DNA from 2 places in the Paraburkholderia sprentiae WSM5005 genome. Region 1 is predicted to be linked to the other one. Evidence: predicted binding sites of a transcription regulator. Region 1 holds the regulator's gene; the other holds the start of a gene.
What was found. The regulator HrcA, encoded in region 1, represses chaperone genes, less so after heat shock. The targets are predictions, from matches to a motif close to TTAGCACTCNNNNNNNNNGAGTGCTAA.

Region 1 (4,211 bases):
CCTTTGCCATCGGGGTGGTCGCATTGGTACTGATCGCGGGCACCACGACCATCTGCATGTCCGGTGCAGTCAACGACCACACCACCGAATACGGCGGCGTGCACGCCACCATGGAGCAGTTTTTCAATCCCCACCTGAAAATCTGTCGATAGTGCGCCGGTCGCGTTTGGTCGGCCGCCCGTGCAGTGCGGCGGCCGGCTCGTGATAGACCTTGCGCCGCTCCTGTTCGACCTGCCGCTTCGCCTTGCTCTGCGCGGTTTCCACATAAAGCGTCTGCGCGACGCTCGCCGGACCGCGTACATCGCAGACGCCCAGCACCTCCACCTGCCACACATACCGCTCGATCTCGATGTCGACCAGATCGCCGACGCGCACGTCCTTCGCCGGCTTCACCGTCGCGCCGCCGATGCGCACCCGCCCCTTCTCGACCGCCTCCGCGGCCAGCGAACGCGTCTTGAAAAAGCGCGCGGCCCACAGCCATTTGTCGATGCGCAGTTTCGAGCCCGGTTCGGTTGCAATGTGGTAGTTCATCTGCGTATTCAAGCTCCTGTCGCGTGCGGCACCGGCATCGCCTGCACCGGCCAACCCTGCAGATGCTGCGCGACGATTTCGCCGAGCGCGGCAACCCACGGCTGCGACGCGTTCAGACAGGCGATCCGGTGAAACTCCTTGCCACCCGCCCGCAGAAATTCGTCGCGCACTTCCATGCCGATTTCCTCGATCGTTTCGAGGCAGTCGGCGGTGAAACCCGGGCAAAACACGTCAGCACGCCGCACGCCTGCCGCGCCGAGTTCCTTCAGCGTCGGCGCTGTGTAGGGCTGCAGCCATTCGGCCTTGCCGAAGCGCGACTGGAACGTGATGCGGCATTCGACCGGCGTCAGCTCGAGCGCCTGCGTCAGCAGCGCACCGGTCTGCTGGCATTGCTCGTGGTACGGATCGCCCAGATCGAGGGTGCGCTTGGGTACGCCGTGGAAACTGAGCACGAGTTTGTCGCCCGCCGGGAAGTCGGGGCGGCCGTGCTGATGCCAGTAGTGACGCACCTGCGCGGCGAGCGCCGCGATATATGCCGGGTGATCGGCGTACTGGCGCACCGTGCGGATTTCCGGCTGATTGCGCATGCGCTTGAGCGCGGAAAATGCTTCGTCGAAAGCGGTCGCGGTGGTCGATGCGGAATATTGCGGATACATCGGCACCAGCAACACGCGCTCGGCACCCGCGAGCTTTAGTTGATTGAGCATTGCCGGAATGCCGGGGGTGCCGTAGCGCATCGCGTAGTCGACCAGCACCGTGTAGTCGTTCAGTTGCAGCAGGTGGTGCAAACCCTCCAGCTGCTTCTCGGTATGGACACGTAGCGGCGAGCCCTCGGGCATCCAGACCGCCGCGTACTTTTTCGCGGAGCTGCGGCCGCGAAACGGCAGAATCAACAGACGCAGAATCAGCTGCCACAGCAGCGCCGGGATTTCGACCACGCGCGGATCGGACAGGAACTGCGCGAGGTAGCGGCGGACCGCACGCGGCGTCGGCGCGTCGGGCGTGCCGAGATTGATCAGCAAGACCGCGACGCGATGCGACGTGGCGTTCTGGGAAGGCCGCTCGAGGTCGAAGCGCATAGGCAACAGAAATCACCGCTTCACGCGGCGAGTCGATCAGTGGAGATTCATTATAGCGGCGCGGGTTCTGCCCGGCGCCGCCAGACATCCCTGGCCGTTCGGACGATTGGCAGACGCCGCGCGTTCGCGCATCATGGCCGGCACGGGTTGCGATGACGGCTCCGCGAAGCAGGGGACTATTGCTGGCTGAGCGTGATGGACAGCAGCCGCGCGGTGATGTCGACGATCGGAATCACGCGGTTGTAGGCCATGCGGGTCGGCCCGATCACGCCGAGCGTGCCGACGATCTTGCCGTTCACCTCGTACGGCGCGGTAACGACGCTCATTTCCTCGATCGGCACCAGATTCGATTCGCCGCCGATGAAAATCTGCACGCCCGCCGCATGACTCGACACGTCGAGCAACTGAAGGAGGCTGGTCTTCTGGTCGAACACATCGAACAGCTTGCGCAGGCGCGCCATGTCGGACGAAAGATCGGCAACTTCGAGCAGATTGCGCTCGCCAGAAATCAGCACGGTCTCACCGGTGTCGGATTCGTCGGTGCTTGCGGTGACGGCCGCGTGCATCAGCGAGGTCATGTCGCCGCGCAGCTCGTCGATTTCCTCGCGCAGGCGCCGGCGCACTTCGTCGAACGACAGGCCCGCGAAGTGCGCGTTGATGTAATTGGAGGCTTCAACCAGTTGCGAAGGCGAAAAGTCGCGCTGGGTGGCGAGGATGCGGTTTTGCACGTCGCCTTCGGGCGTCACGATGATCAGCAGAATGCGTTGGTCCGACAGGCGCATGAATTCGATCTGCTTGAACACATGGCTGCGACGCGGCGTGAGCACAACGCCGGCGAACTGCGACAGGTTGGACAGCACGCTCGCCGCCGCGGCGACGATCTTCTGCGGTTCGCCCACTTGCAGCGTGGTCTTGACGGTGCGCATCACCGCCTCTTCGTCGGCGGCGGATTCGACCGTCAGCATCGTGTCGACGAACAGACGATAGCCGCGCGGCGTCGGAATGCGTCCCGCCGAGGTATGCGGACTGATCACGAGCCCGAGATCCTCGAGGTCCGACATCACGTTGCGGATCGTGGCCGGGCTCAGTTCGAGGCCCGAATAACGTGACAGCGTGCGCGAACCGACCGGCTGACCTTCGGCGATGTAGCGCTCAATCAGCGTTTTGAGGAGGGTTTGTGCGCGAGGATCTAGCATGACGAAAAATTTTAGCTCAATGGCACCGCAGCCGCGAGCGCCCGCGGCGTCCGCCCCCAGCGAATGCGCCGCCGTCGGCCAGCTCGCATGTCATCAGGTCTTCACCATTCTAACGACAATCGCGACATGCGCTGACACCCTGCGTGCGCAGGACCACAGCCGGGTTGGTCGGCGGTTCTTTTCAGGCCCTACCTATGGTGTAATGCCGGCATGCAAGTGACCAGCCAGTTCAAGACCGTCGCGCTCGTCGGGCGCAGCAATACGCCAGGCATCGCCGAGCCGCTGACCGCGCTCGCCGCGTGCATCGCGAAGCTCGGCCTCGAAGTCGTGTTCGAAGCCGACACGGCCGCCGAGATCGGCGTGACCGACTATCCGGCGCTGCGTCCCGCCGAGATCGGCGCGCGTGCCGACGTCGCCGTGGTGCTCGGCGGCGACGGCACGATGCTCGGCATCGGCCGCCAGCTGGCGCCGTATCGCACGCCCTTGATCGGCATCAACCACGGACGGCTCGGCTTCATCACGGACATCCCGATCTCCGACATGCGCGAGATCGTGCCGCAAATGCTGTCCGGCAATTTCGAGCGCGAGGAGCGCGTGCTGCTCGAAGCGCGCATCGTGCGCGACGGCACGGCGATCTACCACGCGCTCGCGTTCAACGACGTGGTGGTCAACCGTAGCGGCTTCTCGGGTATGGCGGAGCTGCGCGTGTCGGTCGACGGCCGCTTCATGTACAACCAGCGCTCGGACGGCCTGATCGTCGCGACGCCGACCGGCTCGACCGCGTACGCGCTGTCGTCGCAGGGGCCGATCCTGCATCCGCAACTGCAAGGCATCGTGCTCGTGCCGATCGCGCCGCACGCGCTGTCGAACCGGCCGATCGTGTTGCCGGACGAATCGAAGGTCAGCATCCAGATCGTTTCCGGGCGCGAGGTGAACGTCAATTTCGACATGCAGTCGTTCACGTCGCTGGAGCTCGGCGACACGATCGAGGTGCGCCGTTCGCGCCACACGGTGCCGATGCTGCATCCGGTCGGCTATAGCTATTACGCGACGCTGCGCAAGAAGCTGCACTGGCACGAGTACCCGTCGCACGAAGAAGACCCGAGACCGTAAGCGGCGCTCTGAATTGCGCACACCGCCGCGGCCGACACCCGAATCCCAAGCTCACCCGAAGACTCCCATGCTTCGCCATCTCTCGATACGCGACTTCGTCATCGTCGCCGCGCTCGACCTCGAATTCGACAGCGGCTTTACCGTTTTCTCGGGCGAAACCGGCGCCGGCAAATCGATTCTGATCGACGCGCTCGCGCTCGCGCTAGGCGCGCGCGCCGAGGCGAGCGTCGTGCGCACCGGTGAAAGTCGCGCCGACATTACCGCGGAGTTCGAAACGCACGCGCAGGTCGAT
Region 2 (4,211 bases), 180 kb from region 1:
GAAACGAGTAGAACAGCGGTAGCACCGGCGGAATCGTGGCTCTGGCCGCGGCGGCGATCTGGTCTGGCGTCGCGTCGGTGACGTTCGGCGTGAACTGCTTGAGCAACAGGCCGTAGCCGAGATCGTCCTTGTACTTGTCGAAGGCGGCATGCGCTTCGTCGCTCGCGTCGCCTCCCTTCAACCTTTGCAGCGCCGAATAAGCGAGCATGCCGTCCTTGATGCGACCTTCGTTTTCGGCGATCAGGTCGCGCAGGCCGACCACGGGCTCGTCGAGCGAGCGGGTCGCGATGATGCCGAGCGCATACGGCACACGGATCGCGTAGTCGGTGCGTTGCTCCTTCTGGTTCGGAATACCGAATATCGTGAACGGTGCCGGCGCGGGCGCGGTCTCCCATTCGGATTCGATCGCGGCGAGCTTGGCCTGTTGGACTTCACCGGTGCGATAGCCGGATTCGTCGCCGAGCACGATCACGCACAGCGCCGACGCGAGACCGAAGCCGGCGGCAATCGCGAACGAGCGCAGCGCGAACTCGGTGTCGCGGCGCCTCAACAGATACCACGACGACACGCCGAGCACGAAGATCGCCGCGGTCACATAGCCGGCCGACACTGTATGCACGAACTTCACCTGCGCGACCGGATTGAAGATCACCGAGCCGATGCTGTCGAGCTCCATACGCATCGTCTGGTAGTTGAACTTCGCGCCGACCGGATTGTTCATCCAGCCGTTGGCAATCAGGATCCACAGCGCCGACAGGTTCGAACCGAGCGCGACACAGAACGTGACGATCAGATGCTGGATTTTTGACAATCTGTTCCAGCCGAAGAAGAACAGGCCGACGAACGTCGATTCGAGGAAGAACGCCATCAGTCCTTCGACGGCGAGCGGCACACCAAAAATGTCGCCGACGTAATGCGAGTAATAGGCCCAGTTGGTGCCGAACTGAAACTCGAGGGTGAGGCCGGTTGCGACGCCCATTGCAAAGTTGATCGCGAACAGCTTGCCCCAGAACTGCGTCATGTCCTTGTAGATCTGCTTGCCGGTCATCACATAGACGGACTCCATGATGACGAGCAGCCAGGTGAGACCGAGCGTGAGCGGCACGAACAGAAAGTGATAAAGCGCCGTGATGGCGAACTGGAGCCGCGACAGTTCTACGACTTCGCTAACGGGCATGTCGATTACCTCGGGACGGATGCGGGACAGGCACCGACAGCAGCGCCTGCGCGACCTGCTCAGGCGGCAGCATCATGTGCTCCGCCTGCGGATGATTGAAGAATGTGAACTTGAGCGTCATCAGCAGTGCGAACTTGATGGCGAGGATGATGGCGATATCGCGCGCCAGCGTTGGACCGCGCACCCACCTGGTGAACCGGCCGCGCCAGCGCGACCGGACAGTGCTGCTGCGATTGAGGGCTATGGTCATGATCGGTCGAAGACGACTTCACGCCGGTGACTCCGGCCGGATCCAGACCGCCATGGCCGTCAGGCAGTCTGGCGAATGCATGCCGATTGTAGGAGATGAACCTTGCGCGCTCAGGTTTAGCCATGCGGCGTCAGGTCGCGAAACTTGCCGCGTTCGCGAAGTATTGCCACCGGACTTGCGATACGTCAAGAAAGGCTTACCGGCCTCGCTCGTGAGACCGTGGGTGTGCCGCCACGAACGCGCGGCCGCGCAAACGGAAGAATGGACGAAAACAATGAAAAAAGCCCCGCCGTCTTGCAAGGGCGGGGCTTTGAGCGCCAGTTACGCGCGCATGGGTTCGACGCTTTATGCGTATTCGGTCAGCGCGCCGCGCATCTTCTTCATCGCGCTGGCTTCGATCTGGCGGATGCGTTCGGCCGAAACGCCGAACTCGTCGGCCAGCTCGTGCAGCGTCGAGCCACCTGAGCCGTCGTCGGCCACCTTCAGCCAGCGCGCTTCGATGATGCGGCGGCTGCGCGGATCGAGCGCGTCGAGCGCGCTTGCGATGCCGTCGCTTTGCAGCCGGTCGCGCTGACGGGAAGCGAGCACGGCGGTCGGCTCGTTGTGCGAGTCGGCCAGATAGGCGATCGGTGCGTACGATTCCTCACCGTCCTCGACCTGACCTTCGAGCGCGATGTCGCCGCCCGACAGACGCGTTTCCATTTCCGCGACCTCTTCGCGCTTCACGTTCAATTCCTTGGCGAGACCGTCGATCTCGTCCGGCGTGAACGCGCCGAGACCTTGCTTGTGGCTGCGCAGGTTGAAGAACAGCTTGCGCTGCGCCTTGGTGGTGGCGACCTTCACCATGCGCCAATTGCGCAGGATGTATTCGTGGATCTCAGCCTTGATCCAGTGCATCGCGTACGACACGAGGCGCACGTTTTGCTCCGGATCGAAGCGCTTGACCGCTTTCATCAGGCCAATGTTGCCTTCCTGGATCAGGTCGGCGTGCGGCAAACCGTAGCCGAGGTAGTTACGCGCGATGGACACGACGAGTCGCAGGTGCGACAGCACAAGGCGGCGCGCCGCCTCCAGATTGTCGTGTTCGCGAAACTCGGTGGCGAACTGGCGTTCTTCCGCCGGCGTCAGCATCGGAATCCGGTTGACCGCCTGAATGTAGGCGTCGATGTTGCCCAGTTGACCGGACAGCAGCGAGAAATGCGAGAGCGCCAGTGCACCTGCCGGAGCGGCCTTAGCCGACGACGGGCTCAGAGTACTCGGAAGGGTCATTGCATGGCTCACGTGTGAAGCTCCTTTGGAATCAGACAAATAGCGGACTCAATAAACGACTTCAGCGATGGATGTTAGCACTCTGATCCGCCGAGTGCTAATGATTAGAGGTCGCAGCGCTATCTAAGTTCCCGAAAATCCTATTGAGTTTCGCCTTTCGATAGTCATCATACGCTATATTTGGCTTGCCGGTTTGACCCATACAAAATAGCAATCGGGGCCGCATCGTTCACATATTCGGCTTGGTTCTGCCTGTTTATAAGAGAATAACTTCGTGTCTCACTGCATCGCTCGTGCGATTGACGCTCTTGAACTTGCGCGGAAAGTAAAGCAAGCAGTCGCTTAATAATCGCCACCTCACGACGCCGGCTATCGCTTCGGTGCGAGTCCAATGGCGGTATCAAAGAGCCGAATCCTGGTATAAATTTCAGCCAGCTGTGTTTGCAGTATCACTTCTGACGGTGGCCGCCTGCGGCTTACGGTGTGCGAGGGTCTATGCAATGGCGGCAAAGATGATCGAAGCGATTCGCGGGCTCGAGCGAGAGCGTTTTCGCGCGATGGTCGACGGCGATGGACAATCGCTCGACACACTGCTTGCGGACAACGTGAGCTACGTCCACACGAACGGCAAGCGCGAGACGAAACGGCAATTCATCGACGGCATCGTCGCGGGGCGCCGCCGTTATCGGCAAATCGAGGTGCAGTCGCAGGACGTGTTGCCGGCCGGGCGCGAGACCTACGTGGTCACGGGCCGCGCGCTGATCGAGATGGAGGCGAACAACGGCGCGCTGCTGTTTCCGATTGCCTATACCGCGATTCATACGCAGGAAGACGGGCAGTGGCGGCTGATCGCATGGCAGGCGACGCGTTGCGCGCTGGAGTGAGATTTGACAGAGCCCGACATGCCTCGTGAGCGTGCCCGCGGCGGCAGCGCAACGGCAACCCGCGCGCCGTCAGCCCGCCGTCTTCGCGATGTCGACGATCAGCTCGACCTGCCGCTCGATCGCGCCCGGCACCGGCGCTTCGCCGCGCAGCACGGTCGCGATCCAGGCGGCCGTGGTCGCCGCGTCGCGGGCCTCGGGCAGTTCCACGTCGGGCGCATCGGCCGACGAGCGTTCGTGCGGCAGCCGCGTCTCGCAGATGCCATCATGCAGCCAGTCGACCTGCACCTGCCGGCGCGTATCGGCGACCGCCTCGCCTTCGGTGCCGCGCGCGAGCAGCGCACCGCCGACGGCCGCATCGGGGTGCGCGATGAACAGCTGCGTGAGGCTGTCGCGATACGGCGGATGCGTGTAATTGACGAGCCGCAGTCCCGCGGGCGCGAATGGCTGCAGCAGCTTCACGAGCGTATGCGTCGAATTGCGCACACCCATGCGCCGGCGCAGCGCGAGCAGGCGCGCGAGCTGGGGCGCGAGTACCTCGATCGATGCGAAGGCGACGCGCCGCTCGTCGAGTCCAGCCTCGATCTGTGCGTGCGACTGCGCATGGGCGATGCGCAGATGCGTGAAAATTTCC

Region 2: the regulator HrcA is predicted to act here: its motif matches at 2,771-2,797, upstream of rpoH (RNA polymerase sigma factor RpoH).

What each region holds. Positions count from the first base shown of each region.
Region 1 is NZ_CP017561.2:486,783-490,993, reverse strand. It holds gene BJG93_RS02290 (hypothetical protein) at 1-152, shown strand, start outside; gene BJG93_RS02285 (RNA-binding S4 domain-containing protein) at 124-531, opposite strand; gene hemH (ferrochelatase) at 540-1,610, opposite strand; gene hrcA (heat-inducible transcriptional repressor HrcA) at 1,787-2,806, opposite strand; gene BJG93_RS02270 (NAD kinase) at 3,017-3,919, shown strand; gene recN (DNA repair protein RecN) at 3,987-4,211, shown strand, end outside.
Region 2 is NZ_CP017561.2:310,986-315,196, forward strand. It holds gene BJG93_RS01500 (cytochrome ubiquinol oxidase subunit I) at 1-1,177, opposite strand, end outside; gene cydP (cytochrome oxidase putative small subunit CydP) at 1,167-1,427, opposite strand; gene rpoH (RNA polymerase sigma factor RpoH) at 1,773-2,708, opposite strand; partial or broken gene BJG93_RS01515 (acyloxyacyl hydrolase) at 3,055-3,155, shown strand; gene BJG93_RS01520 (nuclear transport factor 2 family protein) at 3,197-3,580, shown strand; gene ybiB (DNA-binding protein YbiB) at 3,650-4,211, opposite strand, start outside.